2 regions of the Bradyrhizobium symbiodeficiens genome follow, and region 2 is predicted to be linked to the other one. Evidence: riboswitches for the same ligand, from Rfam matches in the RefSeq annotation. Region 2 holds a riboswitch; the other holds the start of a gene.

Region 1 (4,208 bases), 1.2 Mb from region 2:
GATCGAGAATCTGGAGGCCTGGCGCAAGCAGTGCCGCGCCAATGCCGAGCAGTTCGAGACGCTGGGCTCCGCCGAGGTCGCGAAAGTCACGCGCGAGGCGCCGAGCCGGATTCCCTTCCTGGTGAAGGACCCCCGCGGCCATGCCGATTTCTACGCCGCGCTGGCGCGGCACGATTCCAAGGGATCGGCAAACACGATGCGTGGCTTCCAGGGCGGCCGCCCCTCGATCTACACGATGACGGATGCGATCAAGAAAGCGTCCACGCCGGCGCTGATCGTCTGCGGTGACGAGGACGATCCCTGCGTCGGACCGAGCCTGTTCCTGAAGCAGCATCTGCCGGCGGCCGGGCTCGCGATGTTTCCGAAGTCGGGCCACGTGCTCAACCTCGAAGAGCCCGCGCTGTTCAACGAGACGGTGGCGCGGTTCGTGACGCTGGTGGAAGCGGGAAGATGGCCGGTGCGCGATCCGCGGTCGCTGGCGGCGCATTAGAGCCGTCATTCCGGTATGCGCCGAAGGCGCAGCCCCGGAATCCATAAGACCATAAATACTGTTGCGCGATGGATTCTCAGATGCGCAATTGCGCATCATAGCTCGCGCTACGCGCGCCGCGGAATGACGCCTACAGCGTCACTTCCCCCCGCCCCTGCTGAGCAGAAACACGCCCTGCTCGCCGAACATGTTCCACACCCACCATGGCAGGTTCAGCGGGATCGGGCGACCATAGAGATCGAGCGCGATGGCGCGCTCCATCTTGACGTTGATCTCGTCGCAGAGCTCGACGAAATCCTTGATGGTGCAGAAATGGATGTTGGCGGTGTCGTACCAGGTCGCCGGCAGATTCTCGGTGCGCGGCATGTGGCCGCCGATCAGGAGTTGGAGCCGCATCTTCCAGAAGCCGAAATTCGGGAACGAGACGATGGCACGGCGGCCGATGCGCAGCAGATTCTCCAGCACCACGCGCGGCTGCCGTGTTGCCTGCAGCGTCTGCGACAGGATCACGTAGTCGAAGGCGTCATCCGGATAGTTGACGAGGTCGGTGTCGGCATCTCCCTGCACCACCGCGAGCCCCTTGGCGACGCAGCGGTTGACGCCCTCGCGCGACAGTTCGATGCCGCGGCCGTCGATGCCGCGGGTTTCCAGCAACTGAAGCAGATCGCCCTCGCCGCAACCGACATCGAGCACTTTCGAGCCGGGCTTGACCATCTCGGCCACCAGCCGATGATCGGTGCGAAAATCACCGGACTGCCCGGTCGCGACGCCGCCCAGCGGCAATACTTCCTGCACGGACATGCTAGCCATCCTTCAGTCCGCGCGCCTTGCCTGCCGATTGCAGGAAAGCGCGGGAGATATCGAGGAATTCGGGCACGTCGAGCAGAAAGGCGTCGTGGCCGCGATCGGTCTCGATCTCGGCGAACGACACCCGCGCGCTCGACGCATTCAGCGCATGCACCAGCGCGCGCGATTCCGAGGTCGGGAACAGCCAGTCGCTGGTGAAGGAGACCACGCAGAAGCGGGTCTTGATTTCCGCGAACGCCTTCGCGAGCACGCCGCCATGGTCGGCGGCGATGTCGAAATAGTCCATCGCGCGCGTCAGATAGAGATAGGAGTTGGCGTCGAAGCGCTCGACAAACGACGAGCCCTGGTAGCGCAGATAGGACTCGACCTGGAAGTCGGCGTCGAACGAGAAGGTCGGCAGCTCACGGTCCTGCATGCGCCGGCCGAACTTGCGATGCAGCGCGGCGTCGGAGAGATAGGTGATGTGCGCGGCCATCCGAGCCACCGCCAGCCCGCGATGCGGATGGATGCCCTGATCGGCATAGCCGCCACCGTGCCAGTCGGGATCGGCCATCACGGCCTGACGGCCGAGCTCGTGGAAGGCGATGTTCTGCGCCGAGTGCCGCGTCGCGCAGGCAATCGCCAGCGCGGAGAACACGCGAGCAGGATAGGCCGCGGTCCATTGCAGCACCTGCATGCCGCCCATCGAGCCGCCGACCACCGCGAACAGCGTGTCGATGCCGAGCCGGTCGATCAGCATGGCCTGCGCGCGCACCATGTCGGGGATGGTGATGACGGGGAATTCCAGGCCCCAGACCTTGCCGGTGGCGGGATTGATCGACGCCGGCCCGGTCGAGCCCATGCAGCCGCCGATCACGTTGGAGCAGATGATGAAGTAGTGCTTGGGATCGATGGGGCGGCCGGGACCGACCAGCGTCTCCCACCAGCCGGGCTTGCCGGTGACGGGGTGCACGTTGGCGACATGCTGATCGCCGGTCAGCGCATGGCAGATCAGCACCGCGTTGGAGCGATCGGCGTTGAGTTCGCCATAGGTCTGGTAGGCGATCTGAAACGGGGTGAGATCGACGCCGCAATCGAGCCGTAGCGGCTGCTCGGCGCCGAAATGTGCGACCTGCGAACTTGGATGATCCACCTCGTGCGATCGCTCGTCGGCGCTGATCGCAGGACTCGGTATCGATTTGACGTCACCCATCTGACCATCGACCTCGTTTGCGGTCGGGCTCGAGACCGCATTTGAAATCAGGCCATGAAAAACCCGGCCTGAACGAAAGGTTCGGCCGGGATCGAAAACGTCCCCGGCCTGTTTAGCGAGTTTTTTAACGTGGCTGCAAGCCGGCCGGCTCAAATGACCACGGAACGGGCAAAAGCTACCGTCTTGGGCGGTTTTCGTCAAGTCGCGGCCCGGACCGACCAAGTTCGCCGGCTGCGCCTTCGGCGAAAAGCAGCCTCATTTCTCTTTGCTTTCGCGGCCCCGACTGCCTAATCAGGGCATTCTCATCGTAACAATCGACAGCCAGACATGTCCCAAATTCCGCCCGCGCCACCATCGCTGCAGGAACTGCGCAAGGAGATCGACGCGATCGACGACGGCATGCATCGCCTGTTGATGCAGCGTGGCGACATCATCGACCGCCTGATCCAGGTGAAGCAGACCCAGGAGGTCGGCTCGGCGTTCCGCCCGGCGCGCGAGGCCGCCATGATGCGCGACCTCGTGCAGCGGCATCGCGGCATCCTGCCGCTCGACACGGTCGAGAGCATCTGGCGCGTCATCATCTCGACGTTCACTTACGTGCAGGCGCCGTTCTCCGTGCATGCCGACATCTCCGTGAGCGAGCCGGCGATGCGCGATTCCGCGCGCTTCCATTTTGGTTTCACCGTGCCTTACGTCGCGCATTTCAGCGCGCAGGCCGCGGTCGAGGCGGTGGCGAAATCCAAGGGCGACCTGGCGCTGGTCTCGGCGACCTCCAGCCGCACGCCGTGGTGGCTCTCGCTCGAGGAAAAAGGCGCGCCGAAGATCATCGCGCGCATGCCGTTCGTCGAGCGCGCCGACCATCCGGCCGCACTGCCGGTGTTCGCGATCTCGCGCGTCCCCGACAGCGCCCTGGTGACCGAGGTCGAGACCTTCAGCGTGCGCGTGTCCGGCTGGAACGCGGAGGTGGCGCGCGCCCTGTCGCCGCTCGCCGAAATCGTGGCGGTGCCCGATACCGCCTTCGACGGCGCCGCACTGCTGGTCTCGGTCACGAGCGCGACCAGCATCGACAAAATCAGGGCTGCCCTGATCGAAGCGGGGGCCTCGGTGCGCTCCACGGCCCTCGTCGGCAGCCACGCAACGCGCTATACGGTGCCCCCGACCGGGGCGAAATCGTAAGTCACGCGCCGCGCCCCGCCATTTTCGGAGTTCAAGATGTCACGCCCCGTGCCGAATCCCGGCATTCTCGATATTGCGCCCTACACGCCCGGCAAGAGCCCGGTCGCCGAGCCGGGCCGCAAGGTGTTCAAGCTCTCCGCCAACGAGACGCCGTTCGGGCCCTCGCCCAAGGCGATCGAGGCGTTCAAGAACGTGGCGGATCACCTGGAAGACTATCCGGAAGGGACCTCGCGCGTGCTGCGCGAGGCGATCGGCCGCTCTTTCGGGCTCGATCCCAACCGCATCATCTGCGGCGCCGGCTCGGACGAGATCCTCAATCTGCTCGCCCACACCTATCTCAGCCACGGCGACGAGGCGATCTCCACCACGCACGGATTCCTAGTCTACCCGATCGCGACCATGGCGGTCGGCGCCAAGAACGTCGTCGCGGCCGAAAAGAACCTCACCTGCGACGTCGACGCCATTCTCAAGGCGGTGACGCCGAAGACCAAGCTGGTCTGGCTCGCCAACCCCAACAATCCGACCGGGACCTATATTCCGTTC
Region 2 (4,208 bases):
AAGGCGATGGGCTCGCTGCCGCATGTCGCGGGCAAGCTCGTCGCCGGCAAGCCCGTCGTCATCGTCGCGTTCGGCTCGTCGTCGACCGCGGGCTTCGGTGCGACCTCACCGGAGTTTAATTATCCGAACCGTCTTGCCGCACAGTTGCGCCGGCAATATCCGACCGCCGACATCACCGTCGTCAATGCCGGCGTCGGTGGCGAGGACGCGCCCGAGATGATGAAGCGCCTCCAGAGGGAGGTGATCGACGTGCACCCGGATCTCGTGATCTGGCAGGTCGGCACCAACGCCGTACTGCGCAATCTCGATCCCGGCGAGACCGCAAAGCTGGTCGAGGAGGGCATCGGCCGCATCCAGGCCGCCGGCGACGCCGACATCGTGCTGGTCGATCCGCAATATTCGCCGGCCGTCAACCAGCGCGCCGAAAGCGCCGGCAGGATGGTGAAGCTGCTCGGCAAGGTCGCCGAGCTCCGTCACGTCGGCATCTTCCCGCGCTTCGAAGTGATGCGCGAGTGGCACGAGAAGCAGGCCATTCCGGTCGAGGGCTTCGTCATCGCCGACGGCCTGCACATGAACGATTGGGGCTACGCCTGTTTCGCCCAGCTGCTCGGCGACGATATCATCCGCTCCGTCGGCCAGATCAAGCTGGGCGTGAACGTGCCGGCCGACGTGCGGACGTATCGGCCGATGTAAGACGGTGCCGTAGGGTGGGCAAAGGCGCGCCCTTCGCGCGCCGTGCCCACGATCTCGTCATTGTCATCGAGAATGGTGGGCACGGCGCAAGCGCGCCTTTGCCCACCCTTCGAGACCTTCACCCCCTCACGCCTTCTCCAGCGCCGCCGTCAGATCCTCGATCAGATCATCGGCATGCTCCAGCCCCGCCGAGAAGCGAATGAAGCCTTCGCTGATGCCAAGTGCGGCGCGGTCCTCCGGCTTCAGGCGCTGATGCGTCGTGGTCGCCGGATGGGTGACGAGGCTCTTGGCGTCGCCGAGATTGTTCGAGATCTTCGCCAGCTTCAATTCGTTGAGCACGCGGAACGCCGCCTGCTTGCCGCCCTTGACCTCGAAGCCGACCAGCGTCGAGCCGCCGCGCATCTGCTTCTTCACCAGCGCCGCCTGCGGATGATCGGCGCGGCCCGGGAAGACCAGCCGCGAGATCTTCGGATGGCTCGCCAGCACGTCGGCGATGCGCGCGGCGGTCTCGGTCTGCGCGCGCACGCGCACGCCCAGGGTCTCCAGGCCCTTGAGCAGGACCCAGGCGTTGAACGGCGAGATCGACGGGCCGGTCTGGCGCATGAAGTTGTGGATGTGCTCGGCGATGAAGGCCTCGGACGACAGGATGATGCCGCCGAGGCAGCGACCCTGGCCGTCGATATGCTTGGTCGCGGAATAGACCACGACGTCGGCGCCGAGCGCGAGCGGGCTCTGCCAGATCGGCGTCGCGAACACGTTGTCGACGACGAGCCGTGCGCCGGCCTTGTGCGCGATCTCGGCGATGGCAGGAATATCCAGCACGTCGAGCGTCGGGTTGGTGGGGCTCTCCAGGAAGAACGTCTTGGTGTTGGGCTTCACCGCGCGTTGCCATTCGTCGAGATTGGCTCCGTCGACCAGCGTGGTCTCGATGCCGTAGCGCGGCAGCAGGTCCTGCACGACGTAGAGGCACGAGCCGAACAGCGCGCGGGAGGCGACCAGATGATCGCCCGCCTTGAGCGGCGCCAGGATCGCGGTCGTCACCGCGGCCATGCCTGTTGCCGCCGAGCGGGCGGCTTCGGCGCCTTCGAGCTCGATCATGCGGCGCTCGAACATCGCGATGGTGGGATTGGAATAGCGCGAATAGATGAAGCCCGGATCCTCGCCCTTGAACCGCGCTTCGCATTGCTCGGCGGTGTCGTAGACATAGCCCTGGGTCAGGAACAGCGCCTCCGACGTCTCGCCAAACTGCGAGCGCAGGGTGCCGGAATGGACCAGGCGGGTTTCGGGACGGTAGTTGGTGGTCGACTTCGACATAGGTACCTCCGACATGACCGTCTCGTCGAAAACGGTCACAAAAAAACCGGCCTGGATATATCCACGGGCCGGGATCACAGAGGTCCCCGGCCTGTTTAGCGACTTATTTAACGTGGCTGCAAGCCGGCCGGCTCAAATCACCACGGGATAAGTGATGCTCATATTCCGCAATGCCCTTTCCGTCAAGGCGTCCATCGGATAGCCGTAAAAGACTTGTATTTCCGGCATGTCTGGATGCATCTGACCCCCGATGAGGACCCCCGGTTGACGTTCACGGTCGCGCCCGACGCCAATGGTATCCTGCCCGACCGCATGATCGCGGCGATGGCGGCGGCAGGCCTCATCCTGCCCGCCTATGATTTCGTCGAGAGCCAGATCCAGCCGGCGAGCCTCGATCTGCGTCTCGGCGACATCGCCTATCGCGTCCGCGCCAGCTTCCTGCCCGGTCCCGGTGCCACCGTCGCCGAGCGGATCGACGAATTGAAGCTGCACGAATTCAGCCTCGCCGACGGCGCCGTGCTTGAAACCAACTGCGTCTACATCGTGCCGCTGCTGGAGAGCCTCGCGCTGCCGCCTGAGATCGTCGCGGCCGCGAACCCGAAGAGCTCCACCGGCCGGCTCGACGTCTTCACCCGCGTGATCGCTGACGGCACCCGCCGCTTCGACATGATCGGCGCCGGCTATCACGGCCCGCTCTATGCCGAGATCAGCCCGAAGACGTTTCCGGTGCTGGTCAGCGAGGGCTCGCGTCTGAGCCAGGTGCGCTTCCGCACCGGCGACGCCATCCTCAACCCCGACGAGCTCGATGCCTTGCACGCCGCCGAGCGCCTCGTCGACGTCGACGATGCCGATCTCTCCGGCGGCGTCGCCGTCTCCGTCGATCTCTCCGGCGAAAGGGCAAACGGCTTCGTCGGCTACCGCGCCAAGCGCCACACCGGCGTCGTCGACGTCGATCGTCGCGCCGGGTATTCCGTCGAGGACTTCTGGGAGCCGATCTCGGCCCGCCCCGACGGCAGCCTGATCCTCGATCCCGGCGAGTTCTACATCCTGGCCTCGAAGGAAGCCGTGCAGGTGCCGCCCGACTACGCGGCGGAGATGGTGCCGTTCGATCCGCTGGTCGGCGAATTCCGCGTGCACTATGCCGGATTCTTTGATCCCGGCTTCGGCTATGCCGGCGCGGGCGGATTGGGATCGCGCGCCGTGCTGGAGGTGCGTTCGCGCGAAGTGCCGTTCATCCTCGAGCACGGCCAGATCGTCGGCCGCCTCGTCTACGAGAAGATGCTGGCCCGCCCCGACGCGATGTACGGCCAGCGCATCGGCTCCAACTACCAGGCCCAGGGCCTCAAACTATCGAAGCATTTCCGGGTGTAGCGATATCGCGTAGCCCGGATGGAGCGAAGCGAAATCCGGGAAGGTCTCACTTGTGGCACGATCCCGGATTACGCAGAGCCTGTCATCGGGCGGCGCTCCGCGCCGACCCGGTGGCTCCATCCGGGCTACAAGGTGGTGACATGACCAACCCATCCGAACTCGACGCAAAGATCGCCGAAGACGTCGCGGATGCGCTGATCTATTCGGATCGCTCCGGCACGATCATGCGGTGGAATCGTGCAGCGGCGGCTCTGTTCGGCTTCTCCGCCACGGAAGCGCTCGGCCAGAATCTCGATTTGATCATTCCCGAGCATCTGCGTGCCGCGCACTGGAAGGGCTTTGAAGCTGCGCTGGCCACCGGCGCGATGAAGCTCGCGGGCAGGCCGACGCTGACCCGCGCGCTGCACAAGAGCGGACGCAAGCTCTACATCGAGATGACCTTTGCACTGGTGCGGGATTCCGGCGGCAACGTGCTGGGATCGGTGGCGATGGCGCGTGACGTCACCGAACGGGTCGAGCGAGAGCGCGCAGCCAAGGCGCCGCCGCAAACTTCGTGATGCGGAATTGGCGGGCGGCCGCGCAGGGCGCTCTGCACGGGCGTCATGTTGCTTGCCGGAAGGCGCGGTGACACACTCGATCGCAACAACGATCGGGAGCGAAACCAATGACCGACGCAGCTGACGCCGCGCAGGAAGCCCAATGGAAGCGCTGGCGCGCGGTCGCCGATCTCTATCACGCTTACTTCACGGGCCTCATCCTCACCGTCGTCACGCGGCGCGGCACCGCGGATGCCGCGGAGTTCGTCTTCCGCGTGTTCCGCCGCCAGCAGC

The links. A riboswitch is a leader RNA that binds a small molecule or an ion and turns the genes downstream of it on or off. The one in region 2 is predicted to bind S-adenosylmethionine.
Region 1: linked by a shared signal. The riboswitch ahead of metX (homoserine O-acetyltransferase MetX) and the one ahead of CIT39_RS31840 (O-succinylhomoserine sulfhydrylase) in region 2 are both predicted to bind S-adenosylmethionine.

What each region holds. Positions count from the first base shown of each region.
Region 1 is NZ_CP029427.2:910,649-914,856, reverse strand. It holds gene CIT39_RS04260 (alpha/beta fold hydrolase) at 1-490, shown strand, start outside; gene metW (methionine biosynthesis protein MetW) at 629-1,291, opposite strand; gene metX (homoserine O-acetyltransferase MetX) at 1,293-2,489, opposite strand; SAM riboswitch at 2,581-2,660, opposite strand; gene CIT39_RS04245 (chorismate mutase) at 2,817-3,665, shown strand; gene hisC (histidinol-phosphate transaminase) at 3,702-4,208, shown strand, end outside.
Region 2 is NZ_CP029427.2:6,735,938-6,740,145, reverse strand. It holds gene CIT39_RS31845 (SGNH/GDSL hydrolase family protein) at 1-693, shown strand, start outside; gene CIT39_RS31840 (O-succinylhomoserine sulfhydrylase) at 820-2,007, opposite strand; SAM riboswitch at 2,082-2,161, opposite strand; gene CIT39_RS31835 (2'-deoxycytidine 5'-triphosphate deaminase) at 2,242-3,378, shown strand; gene CIT39_RS31830 (PAS domain S-box protein) at 3,519-3,935, shown strand; gene CIT39_RS31825 (hypothetical protein) at 4,043-4,208, shown strand, end outside.